Anaerobacillus sp. CMMVII: one gene and its partner. The protein of the gene in region 2 binds, or shares a complex with, the protein of the main gene of each other region. Links are inferred from orthologs where the notes say so. Each region holds a gene or a part of one and is shown on either strand. Other genes may lie near its edges.

What was found.
Region 1: the proteins of H1D32_RS22125 (region 2) and H1D32_RS18870 are in contact, whole or in part, in a solved structure (PDB 1F51), measured with the Bacillus subtilis proteins. The link is inferred for Anaerobacillus sp. CMMVII from one-to-one orthologs.

Annotation. Positions count from the first base shown.
Region 1 is NZ_JACEHK010000015.1:315,751-331,483, reverse strand. Bases 9,723-12,624 are described here. They hold H1D32_RS18870 (Spo0B C-terminal domain-containing protein), read right to left. Parts: upstream 11,499-12,624; coding sequence 10,947-11,498; downstream 9,723-10,946. Other genes in these bases: H1D32_RS18860 (ABC transporter permease), read left to right, coding at 12,565-12,624. In the rest of the region: safA (SafA/ExsA family spore coat assembly protein), read right to left, coding at 45-1,232; quinolinate synthase NadA, read right to left, coding at 2,325-3,428; nadC (carboxylating nicotinate-nucleotide diphosphorylase), read right to left, coding at 3,547-4,380; nadB (L-aspartate oxidase), read right to left, coding at 4,417-5,991; H1D32_RS18895 (IscS subfamily cysteine desulfurase), read left to right, coding at 6,124-7,263; H1D32_RS18890 (transcription repressor NadR), read left to right, coding at 7,260-7,811; pheA (prephenate dehydratase), read right to left, coding at 8,088-8,975; H1D32_RS18880 (ACT domain-containing protein), read right to left, coding at 8,991-9,443; more of H1D32_RS18860, read left to right, coding at 12,625-13,335; H1D32_RS18855 (aliphatic sulfonate ABC transporter substrate-binding protein), read left to right, coding at 13,413-14,405; hemY (protoporphyrinogen oxidase), read right to left, coding at 14,620-15,733. UniProt on the Bacillus subtilis protein: Key element in the phosphorelay regulating sporulation initiation. Acts on spo0A. Mediates reversible phosphoryl transfer from spo0F to spo0A.
Region 2 is NZ_JACEHK010000017.1:124,824-140,535, reverse strand. What follows is about bases 1,836-4,716. They hold H1D32_RS22125 (response regulator), read right to left. Parts: upstream 3,517-4,716; coding sequence 3,154-3,516; downstream 1,836-3,153. Other genes in these bases: H1D32_RS22120 (CTP synthase), read right to left, coding at 3,776-4,716; H1D32_RS22130 (class II fructose-bisphosphate aldolase), read right to left, coding at 1,958-2,815. In the rest of the region: H1D32_RS22140 (UDP-N-acetylglucosamine 1-carboxyvinyltransferase), read right to left, coding at 1-484; fsa (fructose-6-phosphate aldolase), read right to left, coding at 794-1,438; more of H1D32_RS22120, read right to left, coding at 4,717-5,377; rpoE (DNA-directed RNA polymerase subunit delta), read right to left, coding at 5,811-6,347; fused isobutyryl-CoA mutase/GTPase IcmF, read right to left, coding at 6,842-10,102; H1D32_RS22105 (TetR/AcrR family transcriptional regulator), read right to left, coding at 10,215-10,838; H1D32_RS22100 (acyl-CoA dehydrogenase), read right to left, coding at 10,963-12,105; H1D32_RS22095 (acyl-CoA dehydrogenase), read right to left, coding at 12,126-13,271; H1D32_RS22090 (3-hydroxybutyryl-CoA dehydrogenase), read right to left, coding at 13,381-14,232; H1D32_RS22085 (acetyl-CoA C-acetyltransferase), read right to left, coding at 14,484-15,662. UniProt on the Bacillus subtilis protein: Key element in the phosphorelay regulating sporulation initiation. Phosphorylation of spo0B during sporulation initiation.

The DNA of each region.
Region 1 (15,733 bases), on a different replicon or contig from region 2:
ATATTTACAATAGGGTGCATTAATGGTTGGCTATTTTCAATTATTTAATCTTCATTATCTTCTTTATCATTTCGGAACTGTTGTCCCTGGGTTGGATTATATTGTGGAAACATTGGCTGTGGTTGATATCCCCAAGGTTGCCCCTGTGGAAGCATCGGTTGTTGCATGGTTATGTCTCCATATAAATTGTTGTTAGGTGGTCCCGCCCAACCTTGCCCAGGTGGTACCTGCATTGGTGGCACTTGCCCCATTCCACTTGGAGTCATCGGTGGTAAGTCAGCATCTTCGAAATCTAGCTCAGCAGGAGGCGTCATCCCAAATTGTGGCGGTGGATACATTGGCATCTGCTGAGGTTGCGGGTACATTGGCATTTGTGGTGCCATCGCCATCGGTTGATACCCTTGCATTGGTGGTGCCATAAATCCTCCCATCGGTGCTCCAGGTGAAACTGGGTAACCATAAGGAGTCGGTTGCGCCATTCCAGGATATGGAGGGTAGCATTGAGGTACCATTGGCGGATATGCACAACCAGGCATAATGCCTGTTACAGGATAGCAATTTTGTTGCATAGGATAACTAGGTGGTGGCGCAAACTGCGCTGGCATTGCCATTGGCATTTCGGCAATTGGCATTTCTTTTTTCGGTGGTGCTGACATAGCTATTGGTTTTTCAGCAATTGGCATCTCTTTTTTCGGTGGTGCTGGCATCGCTATTGGCTTTTCAGCAATTGGCATTTCTTTTTTCGGTGGTGCTGGTTGTTTTGGTTTTTCAAATTTCGGCAATTCTTTCATTTCAGGTAATTTAGGTGGTGCTGGCATTTGAATAGGTACAGGTGCGGGTGCTGGTTTATAGACATTAAAATTCATATTCATGTGGTGAAGATACTGCTGTTGAGTAATTGGTTGCACTTGAATTGGTTGTTGTACGGGCGCTGGAGGTGGTGGTGGTGCCGGCAATTTCACCTCTTCTTTCACCACTTCATGTTTCGGTAAAGGTACTTCTTTTACTTTTGGTAATTCTTTAGGTTGTTGAGCTTTTACTTGTTCTTCCTTTTTCACGGCTTGCTTTTTTACTGGAACCCCACCCGTTGGAATTTTTATCTTCATTCCTGGCATAATCACGTCTGGATTGCTTAAGTGATTATTAACAGCTTTCAATTGTTCAAAATCTACGTCGTACTTCTTGGCTAACTTCCACAAAGTGTCTCCCTGCTGAACAATATGAATTTTCACGTCATATTCCCTCCTTAAGCTAATTCTTCAGCAAATGAATTTCATAATGCATTATTTTCGCTATTTAGATTGATATAGCTCAATTAAGGTAATTATGAAATTCACCCAAAAGCATATATTTTTTTGTTACATGCCGTCGTTCAATAATGGCCTTCAGCACAATTTATGCTTTTAAAAAGGGATATATAACCATCTCTAATTGATTATCAATAAAATTTGAAATCCTATAAGAAAAGCGCAAGCGCCCTGTTAAGCCCCGACTAGCAAATGTTCTTCGAGAAAAAAGTGTGCTCTTTCACTTTTATTCTCGAAGGTTATTTGACCTCGAGGGGCTGGGCGGTGGAACTAGACAGTTATAACGTTGAAATTTTATACATTCTTATCTTTTAAAAAGAAAAAATAACCCATGCATCCAAGGAATAACGGGTTTACTTAAGAGGTGCAAAACGGAAAAACACAGGCAATTACACTCGCTAAATCACACAACTTTCACAACCGAAATCACAGTATAATTCGCATATTAAAATGGCACGAAGGACTTCGTGCCATTGTTTTTCTATTTGCTTATCGAACGCTAATCACTCCTTATTCATTATTCATTGCCCCACTCGGACCAATGAGGGTATCAACAACATGGGTTGATATAATAAGGGGAGAAACTTCCCTTAAATAGGAAACGTCACTGAAAAGAGTTAAAATAGAAGGAAAATTTCCCGCTATTTACTAAATAAACATGATAATTTGATTATTTTGCTATATTAAAGGGAAAACCTCCCCTTATTTCCCCCTAACCAAGCTATATTCCGAAGCTTAAGGGGAAAATCTCCACTTATTTTAAGTACCTTTGGATAATACACATAGCAAATAGAAATCACATCGAAATCACAAGAAGGAAATATTTATTTCCACCTATGTGAAAAACGGAGGTGAATTACTTTGTGATTTCAAATCTATTTAGTAATGAAAAACTGATATAACAATAAAAAAAACATGTGATTCCTGCTGTGAATCACATGTTTTTTTATTGTGAGTGGCTTGTTTGCACCTTTGAAGTAAACCTGTTAATCCAAGGGATGCAGAGTTATCTTTTTATTACGCTCGTTCGAGCATTCGTTCTACGGCTAGAACTGCGTAACGAGCAATTTCTTTATCAACTGTAATTTCATTAATTGGATTTCCCTTTTCGATACTTTCTAGCGCCCATAAAAGATGAGGTAGATCAATGCGGTTCATCGTTAAACAAGGACACATATTTGGATTTAAAGAATAGACCTGCTTGTTATCGTGTATTTTGGCTAACCTATTGACTAAATTCATTTCAGTACCAACTGCCCAAATACTGTTAGGCTCTGCTTCTTTCAACTTATCAATAATGTAGTTTGTCGATCCTGCAAAGTCAGCTAATTGAACCACCTCATGACTGCATTCAGGATGAACAATAATCGTAATCCCTGGATATTCATTTCTCATTTGTTTTATATTTTCTACAGTAAATTTTTCATGAACAGAGCAATACCCCTTCCACAAAATCACCTTAATTCTATTTATATCACCATCATATTCCAACTTCTCTACTTCAGGATCCCAAATGGCCATCTCTTCTAAAGGAATACCTAAATCAAATGCCGTGTTTCTTCCAAGATGTTGATCGGGTAAAAAGAAAATACGTTCTTTTTGAGTTAATGCCCACTGGACCATTTTTTGTGCATTGGAAGACGTAACAGTAGCCCCTTCATGTTTACCACAAAACGCTTTAATCTCAGCAGTACTATTAACATATGTTAAAGGTATCATTGTATCCCCAAATAACTCCTGCAGCGCTACCCATGCTTTTTCAGTTTGGTGTAGATTTGCCATATCAGCCATAGAACAGCCAGCTCTCATATCAGGTAAGATAACCTTTTGATTTTCATTTGTTAGAATATCAGCCGTTTCAGCCATAAAATGAACACCACAAAAAACGATATACTCTGCTAAATTGTTATTTGCGGAAAGCTGTGCAAGTCTTAAAGAATCACCAGTATCATCGGCAAATTGAATCACCTCATCTTTTTGATAATGATGACCTGGAATATACAACCTAGTACCAAATGATTCTTTAATTTCTTTAATTCTTGTTTCCATTTGTTCAGCCGTCATCGCTTTGTAACGGGCTGGAATAATAACTTCTTCGTTCATCATCTCTAAAATACTCATAGTTTCTCAACCCCCTCTAAGTTTTGAGTTTTGAGGTTTGAGGTTTGAATTCTTCAAAGTAATGCTTCGAGGGCACTGCTTTCAAGAAACTCAAAACTCTACACTCAAAACTGAATGTTTAAACTTCAATATTAAAACTTATATCTATTGCTTTTGCTGAGTGGGTCAAAAACCCTAAGGATATGAAGTCCACTTCCGTATTCGCATAGCTGGCTACATTATCCATCGTAATTCCACCAGAGGCTTCGGTGATAATGCCTTCTGGGACTAATTCAATAAATTGACGAATTTCTTCAGGAGTCCGATTATCAAACATAATTATATCAGCCTTAGCATTTACCGCAGCAAGGACATCTTCTAGACATTCGGTCTCAACCTCAATTTTTACGGTATGACCAAGTTTTTCTCTCACTTTTTTCACCGCTTCTGCAATTCCACCGGCAGCTGCAATATGGTTATCTTTAATCATCACCGCATCATATAGACCCATTCGATGATTAAAGCCGCCACCACAAGTAACAGCGTATTTTTCGAGCATTCTTAAGCCAGGAGTAGTTTTTCGTGTATCACATATTTTTGTATGGGAACTCTTCGCATTTAAAACTGCTTGTTTCGTAAGTGTAGCTATTCCACTCATTCTTTGTATTAAGTTTAGTATGACACGTTCTCCTGTTAACAAATGAATGACCGGTCCTTCTATGGTAGCAATCTTATCACCCTTTTTGACTAATGCTCCATCACTTAGATGTAAGTCAACTGAAATCCGATCATTAAGCAATTTAAAACCTTGGCTAATGATCTCTTCACCGCAGAAGACACCATCCTCTTTAGCGACAAAGACTCCGAAACCAAAATCCTTTTCTGTAAAAATAGATTCACTTGTTAAATCTCCGGTACCTAGATCTTCTTCAAGAAATGCCGCTAACATTGCCCTTAACCTTAGTTTATTCATTAGAAAGTCAACTCCTTTTTTACTAGTAGATAGAACTCAGCTGATCATTACGGATTGCTCAATAAATTTTTCTTGGTACAATTCCTTTTTTAGAAATACATTTCTATAGCCATACCACTCGTGATCATTTAATTTCGGAAAGTCTGATCGATAATGTCCACCACGACTCTCCTTCCTGTGTAGGCTTGCTTTAGCAACTAGTAATCCAACTGTCAACATATTGCAAATTATTTTTTCTTGGATGTTTAGTTGAAAATGTTGTTCATCTAAAACATTTAAATAATATTCAAACCATGTGATCGCTTGTTGCAAACCTTCTGCATCTCTAATAATTCCTACATAGCGATCCATGACCATTTGTATATCCTTTATCGTCGGAAGAGTTACTATTTTCATAGATTTCAAAACAACCGGCGCGATCTCATTTTGTCCAACTTTATTTTCAGTCGTTAAAATCTTACCTGATAAGCGTTCGGCAAAAACGACTGCTTCTAATAAAGAATTACTTGCTAGTCTATTTGCTCCATGGACACCAGTATTCGCACACTCACCTACTGCGTATAAATTGGGTATTGTCGAGCAGCCATCTTCGTCGACTTTAATCCCCCCCATAATAAAATGTGCTCCTGGTTGAACTGGTAATAAACCATTTTTCAAGAAGGTTGGATCTATGCGACACATTTCATAAATAGATGGAAATCTTGATTGAAAATTACGGACACTTTGTATATTTAAAAAGATACTTTTATTTTTTAATTGGGTTTGAAAGATTTCTCTAGCAACAATATCACGTGGGGCCAAATCTTCCATTGGATGCTTTCCTTTCATAAGGAATTCGCCATCCCCAGTCACTAACCTTGCCCCCTCACCTCGAACCGCTTCTGAGATGAGGCCATTCCCACTTCCCTCACACTTAAAAAGTGTAGGGTGAAACTGTATAAATTCCATATCTGATATAGCAGCTCCGGCACGATAAGCCATTGCAATTCCATCGCCAGTAGCCTCAAGGCAATTTGAAGTTGCCGAATATAGCTGACCTATTCCTCCTGTTGCAACAATGACGTGTTCCGCCTCGATCAACCAGATGTTATCATTCTCATCTTTTGTATAAACACCACAACAAACACCATTTTCTATTACTAAGTCGTAGGCCATTTCCCGCTCAAATACTGTAATTCTAGGAAGGACTCTTGCCATTATTGCTTCTACGATTACTTTTCCAGTGGCATCTCCACCAGCATGAAGAATCCTTCTTTTGCCATGAGCACCTTCCATTCCAAGTGAGAGTTCATTATTTTCATCCTTATCAAAATTTACCCCAATTTCAATAAGTCGTTTGATAAGCCTAGTTCCGTGTTTTACAAGTATCTCGGTTGTTTCTTTACGGTTATGGAAACTACCTGCGACGATTGTATCTTGATAATGCTCATGCCAGTGATCTTCTTTTGTCACTGCAGCGGCAATGCCACCTTGGGCTAGCCAAGAATTACTATGGTTAATCTCCGACTTTGTGATAAGCATCACATTTTTTTCGTTACAAAGATAATCAGCAGTCATTAATCCGGCAAGCCCACTACCGATAATAACAACATCCGCTTTTCTTCTGTTCATACTTACCCTCCTTAGAAAGGAACTAGACTAACGTTTTACTGTATTTCACATAAATATCATACAACTGTCTTGACACCTATATTTACATACTTTTAAACTAGTGACAAGACTTTTTTTTAAGGTGGTGCTACAATGATTTATTTAGACTACTGTGCAACAACTCCGATGTCAGAAAAAGCCTTGGAGGTTTTTACGAAAGCATCAACTCACTTTTTTGGCAACCCTAATAGCCTTCATGACGAAGGTGCAAAAGCAAAAAGCTTATTGGAACAATCTCGTAAGGAAATAGCTAAATGTATCAATGGGGATCCTAAAGGAATTTACTTCACTGGTGGAGGGTCAGATTCAAATAATTTGGCTATTAAGACATTAGTAAAAGGGAAATCAGGCCATATCATAACGACAGCCGTTGAGCATTTTTCTGTCATAAATACGTTTTTACAGTTACAAGAGGAAGGGTATCAAATAACTTTTTTAGAAGTTGATCAAGAAGGGAAGATTTCTCTTTCCAAATTAAGAGAAGCACTTCAAGAAAATACGATTCTTGTATCTATTGGACACGCCAACTCTGACATTGGGACCATCCAAGATTTACATCAAATTGGAATGTTCTTGAACGAGAAAAAAATACTGTTTCATAGCGATTGTGTTCAGTCTTTTGGAAAAATACCTATAGATGTTACCAATTTACAAATTGATAGCATCGCTCTTTCAAGCCACAAAGTGTATGGTCCAAAAGGAGTTGGAGCTGTCTATATTTCACCTCGAATAGACTGGAAACCACTTATTCCTAATACAACTCATGAAAATGGTTTTCGTGCTGGAACTATCAATGTACCTGGCATTGCTAGTTTTGCTGAAGCGGCAATAGAAATTTGTCGTAAGATGCCAGAAGAGGAGCGTCGCTTACATAGATTAAGTCAGCATTTAATGCAGCGATTGTCTGAGTACGATGTAGATTTTAGCCTCGTTGGTCATAGAACAGATCGCCTTAGCCATCATTTATCTCTTAGAATTCATGGTGTAGAAGGTCAATGGTTGATGTTGAAATTAAATCAAAAAGATATCGCTATTTCAACAGGAACCGCCTGTAAAGTTGGTGAACAAACAGCTTCAAAAACTATGTTAGAACTAGGTTTTCCAAAAGAAGCGGCCACCGAATTAATCCGGATCTCTTTAGGAAACCATACAACAATGGAACATATGGAAGCTACAGCAAATGCTTTCAAGGAAATTGTCGAAGATTATTTAAATCAAGGGGGAGCTAAATGAAACAACCAAAGAAAAAAATCCTAGGTGAAGAACGAAGAGAATTGATCTTGCAATGGCTCATGGAAGAAGATCAACCAATTACTGGAACACTGCTCGCAACGAAAACTAACGTAAGCCGGCAAGTAATCGTTCAAGACATCTCAATTTTGAAAGCAAGAAATCTACCAATCCTAGCAACTGCACAGGGATATATGTATATGAGGGAACACCCTAAAGCAGATATTGTTTCGAGAGTCATCGCCTGTAGACACCAACCAGAGCAAACCGAAGATGAATTGAATATCATTGTAGACTACGGAGGAATTGTTAAGGATGTAGTCGTTGAACATCCTGTTTATGGAGACCTCACAGCCTCTCTGATGATTAGAAACCGCCGTGAAGTTCAAATATTCATGTCAAAAATGGCATCCACAAAAGCCGTGCTACTATCACAACTTACTGATGGCGTTCATCTTCATACAATTGAGGCAAGAAAACAGGAGACGCTTGAGGAAATTTGCCAGGCTCTTGAAAACGCTGGATACCTATTAAACACCGAGGAGTATTAATAGTTAAAGGCTTCACGCAAAGCGTGAAGAACCAAGCATTTACGATCTAAAAGCTAATAGCAACAGCCTTTTAGAAAATAAAGAGTGTAATTAAAAGGTCCATTTAGAAATTATTACCTGAAACACTAAGATATAAACTGAAAAACATCTGTTAAGCTGCTCGATGTTATAGATAGTCACATTGCAGATGAAAAAAGCATAAAAAAAAGGGATCCAAAATGTTTGTATAGAGTACACAAACATTTTGGATCCCTTTTGATATGGTGGTAACCATTATTACGTTTCGACAATTATTTCATTTTCTTTTTTTAATAAAGAGAAGCAAGGATAACTACCTAATAATGAAACCTGACATTTCAATGCCTCTAATTCAGCAATCACACCTGGAATCAAAACATCATCCATTTTCATGTCAACATCAATGACAAAAAAGTAGTTACCAAGTCCGGTTTTCATAGGCCTTGACTCTATTTTCGACAAATTTAACTTACGCCAAGCAAAGGCAGAGAGAACATGATGAAGTGCACCAGGGTAATCTGCAGGCAAAGTGACCATTAATGTCGTTTTATCGCCAGTATAAAGTGGAGATGTATCTGAAAGGACACTTTTTTCATTTCTCAATATGACAAAGCGCGTATGATTATTATCATAGTCATGGACACTGTCTTGAGCAATTTCTAGTTGATATTGCTTAGCAGCTAAATGGTTTCCAATTGCCGCAATCGGCTCATTAGGATGTTTGGCGACATATTCTGCGGCTGCCCCTGTGGAGTTCATATACTCTAACTGAGCATTTGGTAACATTGAACGTAAAAATTTATGACATTGAGCTATAGCATGAGGATGTGAGTATACCTTTTCGATATTCGCCCAATTATGAATATAATTGGTATGAATTAATAAGTGCTGTTCAATCGGAACAACAATTTCTCCATTGATCAAAAGTTTTTTATTGTGTAGTAAATAATCCAACGTTAGGTTAACAGAGCCCTCAATCGCATTTTCAATAGGCACGACTGCGAATTGTACAGCTCCATTTGAAACGCCGTCCATACAATCGGGAATTGATGTAAAAGGAACTCTCTCATCATTAGGAAATACAGCTTTAGCAGCTACTTCAGTAAATGTTCCTTTCGGACCTAAATAAGCTATTTTAGTCATCATGGACTCCTTTCAAATTTATGCGCCTGACCCAATTAATTCTACTTTTTCAACTGCATCGAGCTGCTGAATTTGTTTTACTAATTTATCGACTTCTATATTCATAGAAGCTGTTTCTATTGACAAAGTAATCGTTGCCCGACCTTGGAGTGGGATCGTTTGGTTGATCGTCAACACGTTTGATCCCGCCTCTGCTACAACCGACAACAATTTTGATAACGTGCCAGATCGATCCTCAAGATGAATTGAGAGGGTCATAATTTTTTCCTTCACCATTGTATGAAAAGGAAAAATACCATCTTTGTATTTATAATAAGCACTTCTACTTAAATCGACTGCTTGAACCGCTTCATTTATTTTCTTTACTTTACCGCTATCTAATAAAGCTTTTGCTTCTAACGTTTTTTGCATCGCTTCCGGTAAGATATCGGCTCTCACTAAATAAAATTCCTCACTATTTTTCTTCGTCACAAAAAAACACCACCTGGAAAATTCCTATTAATACATTATAAAGTTGTATGACTATTTTGACAACAGTAATTAGTGTAGAGTTGTTCAAGCTAAGCTCCGAAGCCTAAAAAAAAACTAGAAATACTATCGCAACTTTACACTCTAAACTCTACACTAAAAAGCTACCTGTGAAGGTAGCTTTTTTTAGAATTATTCAATAAACTCAAATTCAAATTTCAAGATACGGACAAGGTCTCCATCCTTGGCTCCTCGCTCACGAAGAGCAGCATCAACACCTAGACCACGCATTTGCCGCGCAAAGCGACGAACCGATTCATCTCTTGTGAAATCTGTCATTTTAAATAACTTCTCAAGCGCATCGCCAGAAAGGACATATGCCCCATCATCATCTCTTGTAATTTTAAATGGATCTTCTGCTTTTTCATGTCGATAGATAATTCTGCTTTCCACTTCTTCTTCAACAAGTAAGAACTCAGGTGTCGTATCAACTTTATCGGCTATCGCAAGAATTAGCTCACGCAGTCCCTGTCTTGTAATTGCAGAAATTGGGAAGATTGGAATATCTAAACCTAACTGCTCTTTAAATTGAACTAAATTTTCTTCAGCATCAGGCATGTCCATTTTATTAGCTACAATAAGTTCCGGACGCTCTGTTAACCTTAGGTTGTATTCTTTTAATTCTTGTTTAATTTTCAGGTAATCTTCGTACGGATCTCGCCCTTCTAGGCCTGACATATCGATTACGTGAACAATTACCTTTGTTCTTTCAATATGTCTCAAAAATTGATGTCCTAACCCTACGCCAAGATGTGCTCCTTCTATTAAACCTGGTAAGTCAGCCATAACAAAACTACGGCCCTCTTCGACTTCAACCATCCCTAAATTAGGTTTGATTGTTGTAAAGTGATATTCCGCAATTTTTGGCCTTGCGGCTGAAACTACTGATAGTAATGTCGATTTCCCGACACTCGGAAAACCTACGAGACCAACATCTGCTAGCAGCTTTAACTCTAACGTGATATTTCGTTCCTGCCCTGGCTCACCATTTTCAGCTATTTCTGGAGCTGGATTCGTCGGTGTTGCAAAGCGACAATTTCCACGACCACCGCGACCACCTTTGGCAATAATTGCCCTTTGTCCATGGTTCACTAAATCAGCAATTGTCGTTTTGTATCTTCATCAATCACTGTTGTTCCTGGTGGAACTTTAATGACGAAATCACTGGCATTTTTCCCATGTTGACTTTTTGACCTTCCATGCTCCCCGCGTTGGGCCTTAAAATGACGTTGGTAACGGAAATCCATTAACGTTCTTAAGCCTTCTTCTACTTCAAAGACGACATTTGCTCCATTTCCACCATCACCACCTGCGGGTCCACCATCAGGAATATATTTCTCACGACGAAAAGCAACCATTCCGTTACCCCCGTCGCCACCTTTTACATAAACCGTAACCTTATCTACAAACATCTTTTCACCTCAAAAATTCTTCAATGTCGCTCATTTAAGCATCTAACAGCTTAAATGTTACGTAAAACTCTTTCTTACTAATATATGATTCCACTAATTTCATTTGTTCATTCCAATTGTTTACGTCATCAACAAATTTTTTTATCTTGTCCTCTTCTATTAGTGCCCCATGAAAATCAAACGTAAACCTTGGCAATTCGTCTTCTAGTAGCTCTATCGTTAACTGTAAATGGTTATCACCATATTGCTCACAGCTTTTATTTAGGACGGTTGAAAACTTTCGGAACCAATCAAGTAAATGTTTTTCAAACATCTTAAGGTCAAGAGAATGACCAATCACTTCAAATTCTAGCTGAAAATGGTTACCATTCTCCCAGTTAAATACCAAAATCTCACTAGTGAAATTAGGTATATTAAGATTTGAAAGCTTACTTTCATGTTGGGTTTGGTTAACAACTTCTTGAATAATTTCCTCTATACGATCGTATTTTTTCAAAGCAAGATTCCCTTTTATTAACTGAATCACATTGAGCCAATCATGCCGAGAATGTCGAAGTATTTGTAATATATTCCACTCCTCTTTCATATCCAACACCTATTTCCAATAAGATTTGACTTATTTAATCCAAAATTTTCGAAGAAATCTATGATGATTTTTAACGAATCCGCTATTTGACTACACTATATGTTAACATAAAAATCCCTATAAACAATCTTATTCAGTATTTTTCACCAAAAAAAATGCCGTTTACGAAGTTTTTGTCTTAAAAATTGTCGTTGACAGTTTTTCTAATCCGTCATATACTATGATTACTTTAATCCCGAGTAAAAATATATGTTTTATATAATTAATGTAGTTTGGAGGTTTTAACATGGACCACGTTACAATTAAAAACGTCGAAAAAACGTTTACGAATAAAGAGGAAAATACTTCATTTACCGTTTTTAGTGATATTAGTCTAACTATTAAAAAGGGCGAGTTTTTATCCTTACTCGGACCTTCTGGGTGCGGTAAATCTACTCTCTTAAATATTATCGCTGGGTTAGATAAAGCAAGTAGTGGGATCGTTCAAATTGGTACAAATGAAATAAAAGGTCCAGGCCCAGACCGTGGTGTCGTCTTTCAAGAAGCCGCATTAATGCCTTGGTTAACAGTCTTAGAAAATGTCATGTTCGGCTTAAAAAGAAAAAATTATCGAAAGCAGATGCTGAGAAAAAAGCGTTGGAATATCTAAAATTGGTCCATTTAAGTAAGTTCGTTTCTTCCTATCCTCATGAATTATCAGGCGGGATGAAACAACGTGTATCTATTGCAAGAGCCTTAGCAATGGACCCTGAAATTTTACTTATGGATGAACCTTTTGGAGCACTAGACGAACAAACACGTTCAATGCTTCATAAAGAAGTTCAGTTTATCTGGGAGCAAACAGGGAAAACAATCATCTTTGTTACTCATAACATTCGTGAATCTGTTCTACTTTCAGATCGGATTGTTCTAATGGGAACAAGACCAGGTGGAATAATCAAAGAATTTCAAGTTGACATTCCTAGACCGCGTAAGCCATCTTCACCAGAATTTATCCAACTTGAAGAAGACATTATGAGTCTATTAGCTGGTGAAATTGAGAAAGTAATGAAGGAGGAAATGGGTGATGACTACAACTCTAAGAAGGCTAGCCTTCTTTACGGCTCTAATCGCAATTTGGGAGAGCATATATAGAATTAACATGACCTTAGAATTCCGCTCTACTCGTGGTTTCCCTTCACCAAGTGGAGCAATTGAACAATTGTATAAAGGATTTTTTGAGTCTGGTATTTTAAGTAACGCCTTAATTACTAGTTTACAAAGGATAAGTATTGGCTTTGCCCTAGCACTTATTATTGGTGCTGCGTTGGGTATTTTATTAGGTCAATCAAAACTTGCAGATGAAACAATAGGATCATTAGTTATTGCCTTACAATCGATCCCAAGTATCGTCTGGTTACCCATCGCATTAATCATCTTTGGTCCTGCGGGAAATGTTGCCATCATTTTTATCATTGTTCTTGGTGGTACATGGGCAATGACGATGAACATGAGGATGGGAATAAAAAACGTTCAGCCTCTTTTAATAAGAGCTGCTAGGACCATGGGTTATAGCGGTTCAGAATTGATTTGGAAAGTCATGATCCCGGCTTCTATCCCTGCTGCCTTAACTGGTGCACGGCTCGCATGGGCATTCGGTTGGCGTGCGTTAATGGCAGGGGAATTGTTAGGTCGAGGCGGTTTGGGACGTACCTTATTAGATGCACGAGATATGTTTAATATCGATTTAGTAATTGCAATTATGGTAATTATTTCAACGATCGGACTTTTCGTCGAATATTTGATTTTCAATCCAATCGAAAGAAAAGTTATGACTCGTTGGGGATTGGCTAAGTAAATGTAGAATGTAAAATGATGATGGTAACTCAATGCTGTTAAATAAATAAATAAATAATAATATGGAGGAATGAATGAATGAAAAGGTTCTTAACAGTTACAGTATTAGCATTATTATTGGCGGTTTTAGCTGCTTGTGGTTCATCGAAATCTGATACAGTTAACATTGGTTATTTTCCAAACTTAGACCACGCTGCTGGAATTGTTGGGAAAGAAAAAGGTTATTTCGAGGAAGAATTAAAAGATCGTGATGTTCAGTTTACAAATTTCCCGAATGGAAATGATTTTATTGAAGCTTTAAATGCTGGCGGTATTCAAATTGGGTATGTTGGACCAGGTCCAGCAATTAACAGTTTCTTAGCTGGAAACGACATTGTTGTTTTAGGTGCTGCTGCAAACGGAGCAACGTTAATTGTCGCTAGAGAAGGATCTGGAATTGAAACATTAGAAGATTTTGCTGATAAATCATTTTGCACCCCGGGTAATGGTTGCACACACAATGTTCAGTTAGAAATTATGCTTCAAGATCTTGGTTTAACAACGACAAGACGTGGTGGAACAGTAGACCATCAACCACGTGTCAACCCTGCAAACACTATCGTATTATTTGAGCAAGCTCAAATTGATGCTGTGGCTGCTCCAGAGCCTTGGGGTACTTATTTAGTGGAAGAACTTGGCGCTAAAGTTATTGTAGAATGGAACGAAGTATTCTTAGGAGAAACCCTACCAAGTGTTGTTGTTGTAACGACTAATCAATTCTTAAAAGAAAATCCAGAGGCTGTTGATCAATTCTTAAAAGCTCATAAACGTGCGGTTGATTATACACAAACAAACACTGAGGATACGCTAGTTACGATTAACGACTTACTTTATAGCTTAACACAACAAAGACTTCCTCAATCTGTTTTAGAAAATGCTTGGAAACGTATGGCTGTGACAACTGAAACACACGCAGATGCTCTACAAGCTTGGGCAACTGCTTCTTATGAATTAGACTTTATCGATAGTGAGCCTAACCTAGAAGGTTTTGTTGATACTTCTAGACTTGATAAGATTATTAACGGAAACTAAAGAATTAGAGGGTAGCGCTGGCTACCTTCTTTTTTCTTTATATTGAGTATATTATTCACTAACCTAAATATTTTTTTATACCTTGCTTGATATGGCATTTGCCTTGTACACTCATTTCTTACGACCTGGCAGGTAAGGTGTATTAATTAATACACCCTAAGAGAGAAAAAAAGCCCCCTGTAGTCAGTAAAACTGCTAACAGAGAGCTAATTGTTTAAGCTAAATGGTTTTTTAATTTTGCAACAACCGCTTCACCTTGGTCAATACAGTCAGGAACACCAATACCTTCAAATGAACCCCCGGCCACGTAAACGCCTGGCAGATGTTTCTGTAGCTGTTCTTTTAATTCATCTGTTCGTTGCTTATGGCCAACAACATACTGAGGCATTGAATTTTTCCAGCGACGAATAATTGTAAATTCTGGCTTGTCATCAATCTGCATTGTTTTATTTAGATCAGTTAGGACGGCATTGATAATTTCTTCATCAGACCAATCAACAATCGCATCATTGCCCGCACGCCCTACATAACAACGTAGCAATGCATAGCCTTCTGGAGCTGAATGATCCCATTTTTTGTGTGTCCATGTACAAGCCGTGATGTTGTAGTCATTCTTCCTTGAAACAACAAAACCAGTACCATTAATATCTTTTTTAATTGCGGATTGTGGAAAGGCCATCGCAATTGTAGCAACTGAAGTCGAAGGGATATCAGCCAATGGTTTTACAAACGAATAATTCTGTAGCGCCTCTTCCGTTACATGATGCGGCGTAGCCATCACTACGTAATCAAACATTTCAACTGTCCCATTAGAGAATGTTAGTTCATATGACTCACCTTTTTTCTCTAATTTGACTAGTCCAACACCCTTAACCAGTGCTTCCTCATCTAAATACTTTTCAACTCCATCTACTAATGATCCAAGTCCTCTTTTAAATGAAAGGAACATTCCACCTTTTGCTTTCTTGGAGGCTGTTTTGGGCTTTGGAGGAGTGGCCTTTTTCATACCTAAGATAAGACTACGGTGTTTCTGTTCAACTTGATGGAACTGAGGAAATGTTGCCATTAAGCTCAATTTATCAATGTCACCTGCATAAATTCCTGACAAAAGTGGTTCGATTAGATTATCAACGATTTCATTTCCAAGACGCTTACGAAAGAAACTTCCTAAAGCCATATCGACATCCGGATCACTTGCTCTTGGTAATAGTAAATCGCCAGCCGCTCTTAGTTTTCCTAGCGGTGAGAAGAGTTTAGTAGTCGCAAAAGGTGCCATTTGTGTAGGAATTCCCATGATAGCTCCGCCTGGAATCGGATATAACTTATTA
Region 2 (15,712 bases):
TAACAACGTCTAAATAGATTTTTGCACCGCGTAACTCGTCAGCTCGCAAATAGATTGCGCCCTGTTCATTCGTTACTTTTGCACCAAGAGCCTCGAAGCCCTTAATATGTTGATCAATCGGTCTAGGACCTAAATTACAGCCCCCAGGTAAACCGATAACCGCTTTTTTAAATTTACCTAACATTGCCCCCATTAGATAATAAGAAGCACGGAGCTTTTTCACACTACCATTCGGTAATGGCATAGCGAACATGTTTTCCGGATAAACAGTTAACGAGTCACCTTCTAAAGCTGTTTTCCCTCCAATTTCTTCAAGAAGTTCACTAAGTAATTGTACATCAGAGATTTGTGGTAAATTATCAATCGTTACCTCTGAATCAGCTAAAATGGCAGCTGGAATCAGCGCAACTGCGCTATTTTTTGCTCCACTAATATTTACTCTTCCCTCTAGAGGATAACCGCCCTCAATTAATAACTTTTCCATAACAGCTTCCCTTCTTTTTTATACTGTCAGAATGTGGTTTGCTTTGAAAATGAACCTTATTAAAAGGCTAATTTTGTCTTTCTTGATGTTTTACCATTATAACCACATTGAATAAAAACAGTCTAAAAAATTACAAATTGTTCTAAAATTCGAGTTTAGAGTTTTGAATTTTGAGTTTTGAATTTTGAGTTTTCTGTTCTTGTCGCATCGAAGCTTTTCTAGAACTAACTCATAACTCAAAACTCAACACTCAAAACTTCAGAAGCACCTCAAAAAGGTATAAGGTGCTTCTTCAATTTTATTATACCATTATTTCTGTTTATTCCAATCTTCTAGAAATTTCTCGATCCCTTGGTCAGTTAATGGATGTTTCACTAGTTGGTTGATTACTTTAAAAGGAATTGTAGCAATATGAGCACCTTTCATAGCTGCTTCATGGACGTGCATTGGATGGCGAATCGAGGCAGCAATAATTTCAGTTTCGATGCCATGAATAAAAAACATCTCCGCGATTTGCGCAACTAAATCTAAGCCATTTTGGCCAATATCATCAAGACGCCCTAAAAATGGCGAGACATAGGTAGCACCCGCTCTTGCAGCTAGTAATGCCTGTACCGCAGAAAACACAAGAGTTACGTTTGTTTTAATGCCTAAATCTGTGAAAGCTCGGACAGCTTTTAAACCTTCTGTTGTCATCGGAACTTTAACTGTAATATTTGGGGCAATGGCCGCTAACTCTTTGCCTTCTTTTAACATTCCTTCAAAGTCAAGGGCAATAACTTCGGCACTTACAGAGCCTGGCACTATTGCTGTTATTTCCTTTAATCGTGTATGGAAGTCTACCCCTTCTTCTTTAGCTACTAATGAAGGATTCGTAGTTACACCTGCTAAAACCCCTAAAGCATTTGCTTCTTTAATTTCGTCTAGATTTGCTGTATCAATAAAAAATTTCATTGTTGACCACCCCATAAATTTGATTGTTATGTACTGAGCGAATTTCATCTCGATTAAATCAACCACATTATTATTGTCCCCATGTGGATAAAATTTGATTATGAAATCAAATTACACTGTCGATATATATTCAATTTTCTTTCGGTAATTCCTTTTAAAATTTCTCGTCTTTTTTCGGCAAATTATGGTATTTTTCTTCAATAGCTATTTTGCATCGAAAGTTTGTTGTGCGATGAGGAACATCAGGAGTATGATTCACGAATAGAACATATTTATTAGAAAAGCGCTAGCGCCCTAGGAAAAAGGAAGTTCACTTATTCTCTCGAAGGTTATTTGACCTGGAGGGGCTGGGCGCTGCTCCTGCGTCACTTCGTTTACTCGTCGCAAAACCTGCAATGAAGTAACTTCATTGATGTGTCTTGGAGCTAGACAGTTATTACGTTGAGATTTTATAATTTCTAATTCTAATTCTAATAAAAAAAAGTTGGTCTCCTCAAAAAAAGACCAACTTTTCTGCTATTAAGCTTTATTTGATGAACCAAATTCACGCATTTTGCCAATAACAGTTTGTTTGATTGTTTCACGTGCTGGTCCTAAGTATTTACGAGGATCGTAAACTTCAGAATCAGCTGCTAAAACTTCACGAACTGTTTTTGCAGATGCGATTTGGTTTTCAGTGTTTACGTTAATTTTTGCTGTTCCAAAAGAAATTGCTTTCGTAATATCAGCAGTTGGAATTCCAGTACCACCATGTAACACTAAAGGTACACCGGTTAGGTTTAAGATTTCTTCCATTTCTTTGAAACCTAAGTTTGGCTCACCTTTATATGGACCATGAACAGAACCTAATGCAGGTGCTAAACAGTCGATACCAGTGCGCTTAACTAACTCCTCACACTCTTTTGGATCTGCATAAATAACACCTTCAGCAATTACATCGTCCTCTTGTCCACCAACAGTCCCTAATTCTGCTTCTACAGATACACCGTGGAAGTGTGCAAGCTCAACCACTTTTGAAGTGATTTCAATGTTCTCTTCAAAAGAATGGTGTGAAGCATCGATCATTACAGAGGTAAATCCAGCATGAATTGCTTCAGCACATTTTTGGTAACTTGAACCATGGTCAAGGTGAATAGCTACAGGAACAGTTGTTTTGTACTCTTCCATTAGAGCTTCAACTATCTTTACGATTGTTTTGAAACCGCCCATATAGCGTGCAGCACCTTCTGATACACCTAAGATTACTGGTGAATTTTCTGCTTGAGCTGCTTGTAAGATTGCTTGTGTAAATTCAAGGTTGTTAAGGTTAAACTGTCCTACAGCATATCCTTCACTTTTTGCTTTTTCTAACATTTCTTTCATTGAAACTAAAGGCATTGGTGATTCCTCCTTTTAAATAGACTGTTTTCGCATAGTTGTTGTTTTAAAAGCAACAAAATTTACGGAAAAGAGCCTTTAACTAAAACATTTGTATTCGTACGATTTGTCTCAAACGAAAATTTTTAAAAAGTAGCTTTACTCTTAAATTTTAACCAAAAGTACATAGTAATTATGTATAAAAGGATTAACATTTCCTTGATATAGATTAGAAGCTACCTTGAATAAAATTTTCATTTCGTTGTACAGACATATTATAACATACCAACAAAAAAAATCACGAAAATATCTTGACAAATCGCAAAACACAATGTAAGCGTTTCCGTCCCAAGCCTTTTTTAGACACCTAGTTGTTTTTTAATGACAGCACGTACCTCGTCGATATCAAACGGTTTCGCGAAATGAGTAATTGCGCCTAGCTTCATCGCCTCGTTGATCATATCGAGTTCGCCATATGCCGTCATCATAATCACTTCAATACTTGAATTATATTGTTTTAACCTTCTTAAAATTTCTAGACCATCCATCCCAGGGATTTTCATATCTAGAATAACTAAATCCGGTAAATTTTCTTCTACAATACTCAATGCTTGAACACCACTTGCTGCTTGATACGTATCATAGCCATCTTTTTGAAAAATCTCATTTAGTAACACGCGAATCCCAAATTGATCATCGACAATTAATATTTTTTTCTTCATAAGTCACCGCCATCTCTATTTTTGCGTACTCCTACCTGACATAATAAATTCTTTTTCGTCAGCAAATTCTCCTTCTTTTTACAAAAAAAATTTAATCGCCTCTCTCAATGCCATTAAAATCACAATTCAGATTTTTATAGATATAAGTAGTTAATGCTGTGATCCTAGATCAGCTGAACGAAGCTATAGTTTCCCGGGCAACTTGTCCAACCAGCAAATAGAAGACCCCCTATTCCAATTGAAACAGGGGGTCTTGGTACTATGCTTTATTTAATGACGCTCTAATAAATTCTCTAAATAATGGTTGTGGACGATTTGGACGAGAAACAAACTCAGGATGGAATTGAGAAGCGATAAAGTATGGGTGATCCTCAATTTCAATGATTTCAACTAGACGGCCATCTGGGCTTGTCCCTGAAAACTTAAAGCCTGCTTTTTCCATTTGTTCACGGTACTCATTATTAAATTCATAACGGTGACGGTGACGTTCGTAAACTACTTGCTCTTGGTACGCTCCGTATGCAACTGTACCTTCAGTCAATTTACATGGATATAATCCTAGACGTAATGTCCCACCTAAATCTTCAATATCCTTTTGCTCTGGTAATAGGTCAATGACAGGATATTTTGTGCTAGGGTTAAGTTCTGAAGAATTAGCTCCTTCTAAGCCAAGAACATTTCTTGCATATTCAATCGATGCTAACTGCATACCTAAACAAATACCTAAGAAAGGAACTTTGTTTTCACGAGCATACTTAATGGCAGAAATTTTCCCTTCAATTCCACGATCACCAAAGCCACCAGGAACTAAAACTCCATCGACGTCTTTTAATAAATCACTTACATTTTCTTCTGTTACTTCTTCTGCATTAATCCATTTAATTTCAATATCAGCATCAAACGCATAACCTGCATGGCGAAGTGATTCTGCAACAGAAAGGTAGGCATCTTGTAACGCCACATATTTACCAACTAAACCAATGGTTGTCTTACCAGATAAATTTTTCACTTTATTAACAAGAGCTTTCCACTCTGTCATATCAGCTTCTTTGCACTCAAGGTTTAAATATTCGCAAACAAATTTATCTAAGTTTTGTCTTTGTAGATCAAGTGGAACCTCATATAATGTGTCAGCATCTCTTGCTTCAATGACTGCGTTTTTATCGATATCGCAAAATAGAGCAATCTTGTCTTTCATATCGTCTGGAACAGGACGCTCAGTACGAACAACAATAACGTTTGGTTGAATACCTAAGCTACGCAGTTCTTTTACACTGTGTTGTGTCGGTTTTGACTTCATTTCTCCTGCAGCTGCTAAATAAGGAATTAGTGTACAGTGAATATACATCACATTACGAACACCGACATCACTCTTAATTTGACGGATCGCTTCTAAAAATGGAAGTGATTCAATGTCACCAACTGTACCACCGATTTCCGTAATAACAACATCGGCATTTGTTTCTTTAGAAGCACGGAAAACTCTTTCTTTGATTTCATTTGTAATATGAGGAATAACTTGAACCGTTCCACCTAAATAGTCTCCACGGCGCTCTTTTTTCAACACTGTTGAGTAGATTTTTCCTGTTGTCACATTACTGTTTTTACTTAAGTTAATGTCAATAAAACGCTCATAATGCCCAAGGTCAAGATCCGTTTCTGCGCCATCATCAGTAACGAAGACTTCCCCATGTTGATAAGGACTCATTGTACCTGGGTCAACGTTGATATATGGGTCAAATTTTTGAATAAATACTTTCAAGCCTCGGTTTTTTAATAAACGTCCTAAAGATGCAGCTGTAATCCCTTTTCCAAGTGAAGATACAACCCCACCAGTTACAAAAATATACTTCGTCGCCATTTTATTCCCTCTCTTTTTGTGTAGTTTTGTATTTTGAGTTTTGAGTTGGCGCAAGCGAATCCTAATATGCTTAAAAATGATATGAGTGCTTTTAGATCACTTTTTAAACCTACATCAAATTTCGATCTCAAAAATTAGTTTCCACTGTTTATACTTTCCAATCTAATGAATTTCATAATCTTATTTCAGCATTGGTGAACTAAGGGGATTTTGAAATTCACATAAAAACAAAAAAACAAAAGCCACTGCCCCAATTTTTCGGGGGCGAACTTTTGTTTTTACTTAAGTAATTAAGAAAAAGCTTAGACTTCCTTTAAAGGTGAAATCCATTTTTTCTAAATAAAGTTCTATTCATTTTTTGCTCATAAGAAAAGCCCAAAAAGAATTTTATCCTAGACAAGCATCACTTGTCAAGATGTGATTTACGAGAACATTATAGAAGCTCGTCTTCTTCGTCTTCTAACTCTCCATCTAAATCTTCATCAGCATCATCAACAGCGTCTTCATCTTCCTCGTCTAAATCTAGGTCAAAATCTTCGTCTTCATTTTCTTCACTTACCAGTTCATCTAATTCATCTTCTAGATCTTCAAACTCATCATCTAAGTCTTCCTCAAGATCATCGAAGTCCTCATCTAAATCGATATCAAGATCATCATCATCGACTTTCTTCGCTTTCTTACGACGAACTGTCGGTGTAATTTCTTCATCAGCTTGCTCATAAGGGTACCAAGTACGTAAGCCCCAACGATTTTCGCCAAGACAAATGAATCGACCATCAACATTTAAGTCTGTGTATAGGTAAGAGATACGATCCATTACCTCACTTTCAGACATTCCTTTAATTTCAGCAACTCGCTTTACTAAGTCACCATATAAAAAAGGTTGCTTTTCACTCTTCATTAACTCATAAGAAATCTCCACCATGGACATTTCTTTGATTTCTTCTGGCGTGTACTCATTTAGCGTCAAAGTTGACCATCCTTTCAATGAACATTGATCATTAATTTATGTTGGAAAAGCTATTTTCGCATAAATTGTTGTTTTATAGAATTGTTGCCCAAAGATAGGTACATCTTTCTAACCATAGTGTATGTATTATCTATTAGTTTCATTAGCAACAACATTTACGAAAAGAGCCTTAAAAAAAACTGACTTGCCTGTCTTTCTTATCCTATCAACCAAAGTTTATAAATGATAGTGTAATAAAAAAATTATGTGTTTTCTTTGAATGATAGTAAGGAAAATCATACCTTTCATTATAAACATAAATGAAAACATTATGCTAGTCCAGTGTAAAAATTTTAGTTTTGAGTTTTGAATTTGAGTTTTGAGGTTGTTGAACGCTTTACTTCGAAGCGATAATATAAGAAAACTCATAACTCAACACTCATAACTCAAAACTTCTAAAGTAAGAAGAACCGAGCTTGATTATTCATCAAACTCGATTCTTGGAAAAATTAAGATTACATATTACGTCTGTACTGCCCACCCACTTGGTATAGCGCTTGGGTTATTTGTCCAAGGGAAGCCACTTTCACTGTTTCCATTAGTTCGGCAAACACGTTGCCGTTGGACATGGCTGTTTGTTGTAAGTTTTTCAAAGCAAGCTCGACACGACCTTTATTGCGATCTTGGAATGAACGAAGATTAGCAATTTGTTGCTCTTTCTCTTCTTTTGTTGCACGTGCAATTTCCATTTCAAATTCCTCTTCCGAAGGAGCATTTGGATTGAGATACGTGTTCACTCCGATGATTGGAAGTTCACCGCTATGCTTTTTCATTTCATAATACATAGACTCTTCTTGGATCTTTCCTCGTTGGTACTGAGTTTCCATGGCCCCTAGTACACCGCCACGGTCACTGATTTTTTCTAATTCTTGAAGTACTGCTTCCTCAACTAGGTCGGTGAGCTCATCGATAATAAATGAACCTTGTAGCGAGTTTTCATTTTTTGCTAGACCTAGCTCTTTGGTAATAATCATTTGGATCGCCATCGCACGACGTACTGATTCCTCCGTTGGTGTTGTCACTGCTTCATCATAAGCGTTTGTGTGTAAGGAGTTACAGTTATCGTAGATTGCCATTAGTGCTTGTAATGTTGTACGAATATCATTAAAATTTACTTCTTGCGCATGAAGCGAGCGACCTGAAGTCTGAATATGGTACTTTAGCTTCTGACTTCGATCATTCCCTTTATATTTATGTTTCATAACCGTTGACCAAATTCTTCTGGCAACCCGACCGATTACCGTGTATTCAGGGTCCAGTCCGTTTGAGAAGAAAAAGGACAGATTTGGTGCGAAGTCATCAATTTTCATTCCACGACTTAAATAGTATTCTACATACGTAAACCCATTTGCTAATGTAAAAGCTAACTGGCTAATAGGGTTCGCTCCAGCTTCAGCAATATGGTAGCCTGAAATCGAAACAGAATAGTAGTTACGAACTTTATAATCGATGAAGTACTGTTGGATATCGCCCATCATCCTAAGAGCAAATTCTGTTGAGAAAATACAAGTGTTTTGACCTTGATCTTCTTTTAAGATATCTGCTTGTACGGTACCACGAACATTTGCCAAGGTAAGAGCTTTAATCTTGCTACGCTCTTCTTCAGTTGCTTGACGCTGCTGTTCAGCTTCGAACTTTTCAATTTGTTGGTCAACAGCCGTGTTCATAAACATCGCAAGAATAATCGGTGCTGGTCCGTTGATCGTCATCGAAACAGACGTTGAAGGAGCACATAAGTCAAAGCCTGCATAAAGCTTTTTCATATCATCTAATGTACAAATGCTTACACCACTTTCGCCAACTTTCCCGTAAATATCAGGACGATAATCTGGGTCTTCACCGTATAACGTCACTGAATCGAAGGCTGTACTCAGTCGTTTTGCATCATCATCCTTCGATAGGTAGTGGAAGCGGCGATTTGTTCGCTCAGGTGTGCCTTCCCCAGCAAATTGGCGTTTTGGATCTTCACCTTGACGTTTGAATGGGAATACACCCGCTGTATATGGAAATTCTCCTGGCACATTCTCCTTCAAGCACCAACGAACAATTTCTCCCCAATCATCAAACTTAGGTAAAGCTACTTTCGGAATTTTTAAGCCCGCTAGACTTGTTGTCGTTAATTCAGTTCGAATTTCTTTGTCACGAATTTTTGTTACTAGCTCATCTTTTGAGTAGCTCTCTCTTAATGCCGGCCATCTTTCAATGAGTGTCTTTGTTTCAGGATGTAGCTTTTCTTCATAAAAGGTCTGAACCTTGGCTAATTCAGTGAGAACCTCCTCTGAAGTCCCAAGTGTATTCAGCGCTTCAACCGTACCCTTAATTTGGTATAGCTTTCTTGCGTAGGTTACTTGCTCTTCGGAAAATTCCTTATAGCTACGAATCGTCTTAACGATTTCAAATAAATATTGACCACGTTCAGGTGGGATGATTAAGTTGTTTTTCACAACATTTTTCGTTGTTTCAAGTGTCGTCTGCCAATCTAATTCGTACTTCTCATTAATTTTATTGATGAGAGCCACAAATAATGTGTTTGTGCCTGGATCATTAAATTGACTAGCAATCGTTCCATACACAGGCATCATATCTGGGTCCTCGTCAAAGCGAGTATGACTACGCTGATATTGTTTTTTTACATCACGTAATGCATCTTCAGAGCCTTTACGCTCAAATTTATTAATACAAATTAAATCTGCATAATCAATCATATCAATTTTTTCAAGCTGTGATGGGGCTCCAAATTCACTTGTCATCACATACATGGAAATATCAACAACTTCAACGATTGCTGCATCTCCTTGCCCAATTCCACTTGTTTCAACGATAACTAAGTCAAAACCAGCAGCCTTGACTACCTGGATGGCATCACGAATCCCTGCGGAAATTTCCATCTTTGAACCACGTGTGGCCAGTGAACGCATAAACACCCGTGGTGAATTAATCGAATTCATGCGAATGCGGTCACCAAGAAGTGCTCCGCCTGTTTTTTGCTTCGTCGGATCAATGGAGAGAATTGCCACTGTTTTATCAGTAAATTCATATAAAAAACGACGAACTAATTCATCGGTTAATGAACTTTTGCCAGCTCCACCAGTACCTGTAATCCCAACGACTGGAACAGTTTGTGCCATCGCTTGAATTTTTTCAAAAGCTGCTTCTGCAGTAGTGGAGACTTCTTGGTAATCTAGCTCTTGTTTCTCAGCTAAAGTAATTAACTTTGAAATGGCCTGAACGTTCTTGTCTCGTAACTGTTCAATCTCAACTGTTACCGTCTTAACCGTTGGGAAGTCGCATTCCTCCATCATCATGTTAATCATGCCTTGAAGACCATGCAATCGCCCATCCTCTGGTGAAAAAATTCGGGCAATCCCATACTCATGTAATTCTTTAATTTCAGCTGGAATAATAACACCGCCACCACCGCCATAAATGCGAATGTGCTCAGCACCTTGCTCCTTAAGAAGGTCATACATATATTTAAAATATTCCATGTGACCGCCTTGGTAAGAGGAAAGAGCAATCCCTTGAACATCTTCCTGGATCGCTGCATGAACAACCTCTTCAGCTGAACGATTGTGCCCTAGGTGAATGACCTCAGCGCCGCTCGCTTGCAGCATTCTTCTCATAATATTAATAGATGCATCATGGCCGTCAAACAAACTTGATGCCGTTACAAAGCGAACATGATTTTTCGGCCGATAAATTTCAACCTTCTCCACAAGATCATCTCCTAATTCAGTTTTGAGTGTTGAGTTTTGAGTGTTGAGTGGTTTTGCTTTGCTTCGTTGCTTAGCTTACAAGAACTCATAACTCAAAACTCATAACTCAAATCTATTTTTTAAGTAATCCATCTAACAGTAACTTTGTTTGTAATTCAATGTATTGATCGAGCGTATAGTTTTTTTGTACCTGCCACCGTCTAAATGTCCACATATGCGCTTGGACGAGGATGTTGTCTGCGGCTAGCTTCACCTCTTCATCAGCTAAAGCGAGGTGACCTTGTTTAACACATTCTTGAATGATTTGCTCGATCATTGCTGTCATGTCCATTTCTTTTTGCAGTACATAGCCCAACGCTTCTTTTGGTAGTGACTTTGACTCCTGGTACATGACTAAAACTTCATCTTGCAGGTCGTCAATGACCTTAAAGAGCGCAGCAATCGCTGATTTTAAACTTTCGATTCCCTCTACATCTTGAGTCAGCCGCTTCTTTAACTTTTCACTTACTTCGTCATAGATCGCGTCACAAACGAGATAGAGAATATCTTCTTTCGAACCAATGTACTCATAGAGAGTACCAATACTAAATCCAGACTCTTTTGCAATTTCTCTCGTAGTTGTTCTATGGAAACCTTTTTCTTTAAAAAGGGTAACTGCCGCCTTAATCATTTGTTCTCGCCTTTTTTTAATTAGCTGCTGGTCCTTTACCATTGAAGGTACTTTCTTCTTTTTCAACGACTTATGCACTCCCCTACTTAGTTATGAGTTTTGAGTGTTGAGTTTTGAGTTAATTGAAAGTTTGCTTCGAAGCTTTCTCTCAGACAACTCAAAACTCATAACGCCTACCTCAAAACTGATTTTAATCTGCCAATAGCATTTTGGATATAACGAGTCTTTGAATTTCGTTTGTTCCCTCGTAGATTTGAGTGATTTTCGCATCTCTCATATAGCGTTCAACTGGGTATTCTTTTGTATAGCCATAGCCACCGAATACTTGAACGGCTTCAATCGCCACTTCCATCGCAGTATCACCAGCAAATAGCTTTGACATTGCTGACTCTTTGCCGTACGGAAGTCCTACACTCTCACGCCAAGCAGCTTGGTACGTTAGTAATCTAGAAGCTTCAATCTTTGTAGCCATATCGGCAATCTTAAATGCCAAACCTTGTTGGGCACCAATCGGTTTACCAAACTGTTTTCTTTCTTTTGCGTAATTAACGGCTGCATCAAGTGCTCCTTGTGCGATACCAACAGCTTGTGCTGCAATTCCATTACGGCCGCCATCTAAAGTCATCATCGCAATTTTAAATCCTTCGCCTTCTTTTCCAAGGAGATTTTCTTTAGGTACACGACAGTTATCAAAAATGATTTCTAACGTAGATGACGAACGAATTCCTAATTTCTTTTCTTTTTTACCGAAAGAAAATCCAGGAGTTCCTTTTTCAACGATAAAGGCACTTACTCCTTTATGCTTTAATTCTGGTTGTGTTACTGCGAAAACGACGTAAATCTCGGCGTCGCCACCGTTTGTAATAAAGATTTTTGAACCATCTAAAATGTAGTCATCGCCATCTTTTTTAGCAGTTGTTTTCATTGCTGAAACGTCTGATCCTGCCCCAGGCTCTGTTAGACCGTACGCACCTAATTTCTTTCCTTCTGCCATCGGTCGTAAAAACTTTTGTTTTTGTTCTTCTGTACCAAATTTATAAACAGGCCAGCCTGCTAACGACGTATGAGCTGACAACGTTACCCCTACCGATGCGCAGACGCGTGAAAGTTCTTCAACGGCAATTGCATAGGATAAAAAGTCGCCACCAATTCCACCATATTCTTCTGGCCATGGAATACCTGTTAAGCCTAGTTCCCCCATCATGTCAAAAATACCACGGTCAAAGCGTTCTTCTTCATCGCGTTCTGCTGCTGATGGAGCAACTTCATTTTTCGCAAAATCTCGGACCATTTTTCTTATCATTTCTTGTTCTTCAGTTAATAAAAAGTTCATTGGCTAATCCCCCTAGTTTTCTATAAATCTCTTAACAAATGCTTACTTATCACGATTCTTTGTATCTCACTAGTACCTTCATAAATCTCGCAGATTTTTGCATCCCTGAAAAAGCGCTCAACTGGATAATCTTTCGTATAACCATACCCACCAAAAACTTGTATCGCCTCTGTGGCAACTTCCATCGCTGCCCTTGAAGCGAATAGCTTTGCCATTGATGCTTCCTGACCACATGGTAAGCCACGTTGACGAAGTGCAGCTGCACGATACACAAGTAATTTTGCCGCCTCAACCTTCGTCGCCATATCAGCTAATTTAAAACCAAGTCCTTGTTGTGCGCCAATTGGTTTGCCAAACTGCTTCCGTTCCTTGGCATAACCAATTGCACTTTCTAGTGCAGCTTCGGCAATTCCTAACGACTGCGCCGCGATCCCGATCCGACCGATATCAAGGTTTGCCATTAATATTTTGAAGCCTTGACCTTCTTCACCTAGAAGGTTGCTGACTGGAACTACCGCATCCTCAAAAATGAGTTCACACGTATTTGAGCCATGTAATCCCATCTTCTTCTCTTTTTTGCCAACTGAAAATCCTGGTGTATCCTTCTCAACAATAAAAGTAGAAATTCCTTTTACCCCTGCACTTGAATCTGTTTTAGCCGAGACAATATACGTATCAGCTTCACCTGCATTTGTAATAAATATCTTTGAACCATTTAGGATGTAATGATCACCATTTTTTACAGCTGTCGTTTTAATACTTGCTGCATCACTACCAGCCCCAGGCTCAGTTATCGCAAAGGCCCCTAAATATTCTCCTGTCGCAAGCTTCGGAACGTATTTTTGCTTTTGTTCCTCAGTTCCAAAATAAAGGATTGGGTTCGTACCAACAGATGTGTGTACCGACAAGATAACCCCGACTGTCGCACTCACCTTTGATAGCTCGTGAATGGCAATGATATACGAAGTAAAATCCATATCAGAGCCACCATATTCTTCAGAAATTGGGATCCCTAAAAGGCCAAGCTCTCCCATTTGCTTTATAATTTCACGAGGAAAGCGATCGTTTTCCTCCATATCTTCAACCATTGGTGCAATTTGCTCTTGGGCAAAATCACGAACCATCTTCCGCATCATTTCTTGTTCTTCAGTAAACCGCAACTCCATGTCAACATCCCCTTTTTAAGTGTAGAGTTTAAAGTGTAGAGTGTAGAGTTGGTGAGAGCATCGCAACGAAGCAAAGCTTTCACAACTCTAAACTTTACACTCTACACTCTCAACTGTAGTTATAAAATCCTCGACCTGATTTTCTACCGAGCCAGCCAGCTTTCACGTATTTTCTTAGTAATGGGCATGGGCGATATTTGTCATCACCAAAGCCTTCGTGTAAGGTTTCCATAATGTAAAGGCAAGTATCAAGACCAATAAAATCAGCAAGGGTTAATGGACCCATTGGATGGTTCATTCCTAACTTCATAACCTCATCAACCGCTTCTGGAGTAGCTACACCTTCGTAGACTGTATAAATGGCCTCATTGATCATCGGCATTAAAATACGATTTGCTACAAAGCCAGGGAAATCGTTGACTTCGACTGGAGTTTTGTTTAATTTATGGGACATGTTCTCGATCACTTCGTAAACTTCATCAGAAGTAGCTAAGCCTCGGATCACTTCGATTAATTTCATAACTGGAACTGGATTCATAAAGTGCATACCGATGACCTTTTCTGGACGCTTCGTAACGGCTGCAATTTCTGTTATTGGGAGCGATGATGTATTAGTTGCTAAGATGGCATGTGCTGGAGCGATTTCGTCTAGTTGTGCGAAGATTTTTGCTTTGATTTCCATATTTTCTACTGCCGCTTCAATAACCAAGTCAGCATCACTAGCGTCTTCTAGCTGAACTGAGGCTGTAATACGGTTAAGAATTGCATCACGTTCTTCTTCTGCTAATCTTCCTTTTTCAACTTGTCGGTTGAGGTTTTTACTAATAATTCCTAACCCACGATCGACAAATTCATCTTTAATATCATTTAAAAGCACTTCATAACCTGCTTGCGCGCAGACCTGAGCAATACCAGAACCCATTTGCCCTGCACCAATAACCATTACCTTATTCATTTCCATTATCGTTTCCCCCACTTTATTAATTGGTAGTTTTGAGTTTTGAGGGGTGAGTTTTGAGTTGGCTAGGGCTTTGCTTCGTAGCAACCCATGCAAACTAACTCAAAACTCTTCACCATCACTCAACACATTTACCTAAATTTCGTATTATTGATTTGTCTTTTTAGTTTGAGTTGCCTAGCACTTACTTTGGAGCATCGCTTTCAAACAAACTCATAACTCATAACTCATAACTCAACACTCATAACTGTTTTTTACACTTCTATAAGGATCGCATCTCCTTGCCCACCGCCGCTACAGATGGCCGCAATTCCGATACCGCCACCGCGACGCTTTAATTCGTAAGCTAAGGTAAGAACAATTCTTGCGCCACTGGCACCAATTGGGTGACCAAGAGCAACTGCCCCACCATTAACGTTTACTTTTTCAGGGTCAAGACCTGAAATTCGATTACTTGCAAGGGCAACTGCTGCAAATGCTTCGTTTACTTCAAATAAATCGATCTCTTCGATTGATTTTCCTGTTTTCGATAACAATTTATTAATGACCAAGCCTGGAGTCTTCGGAAAATTTTCTGGTTCAATTGCTAAGGATGTATGACCAATGATTGTTGCTAGGACGTCTTTTCCTTCTGCTTGTGCTTTTTCTTCAGACATCAGAACGACTGCACAGGCACCGTCATTTACTCCTGGGGCATTTCCAGCAGTAATTGAACCTGTAGAGTCAAAGACAGGGGCAAGTTTAGACAATCTTTCAATTGAGGTATCTGCTCTTGGTGATTCGTCTTGTGATACAACGATTGGATCACCCTTTCGAACTGGTACTTCGACGGCAACGATTTCATCGGAAAGTCTTCCTGCTTTTATCGCTTCGACTGCCTTTTGGTGACTGCGAAGAGCCCATTGATCCTGCTCTTCACGAGTAATTTCTAGTTCTTTTGCTACTCCGTTTCCATATGAACCCATGTGAACACCTTTGAATGAGCATGTAAGCCCGTCATGAACCATTAAATCATGAACCTTGCCATCGCCCATACGAAAACCGAAGCGAGCCTTTGACATAAAATAAGGGGCATGACTCATCGATTCCATCCCACCAGCGACAACGACTTCTGCGTCTTTTGCTCGAATCAGTTGGTCACCCAGAGTAATACTTCTCATTCCAGAGGCACAAACTTTATTAATCGTTTCTGTTGGGACACTATAAGGTAAGCCACCGAGACTCGCAGCTTGGCGTGACGGAATTTGACCTTGGCCTCCTTGTAGGACCATCCCTAAGATACACTCGTCAACTTCTGAAGCGTTTACATTTCCTCTTACCAAAGCTTCTTTAATGGCAATACCACCAAGTTCTACAGCCTTTAAGTTATTAAAACTTCCTCCAAATTTCCCGAATGGTGTTCTAGCTCCGCTTACGATTACTGTTCTTGTCATCTCAACTTCCTCCTTTAAAAATGAGTTACTTCGATTGAACGCTCGCTCAG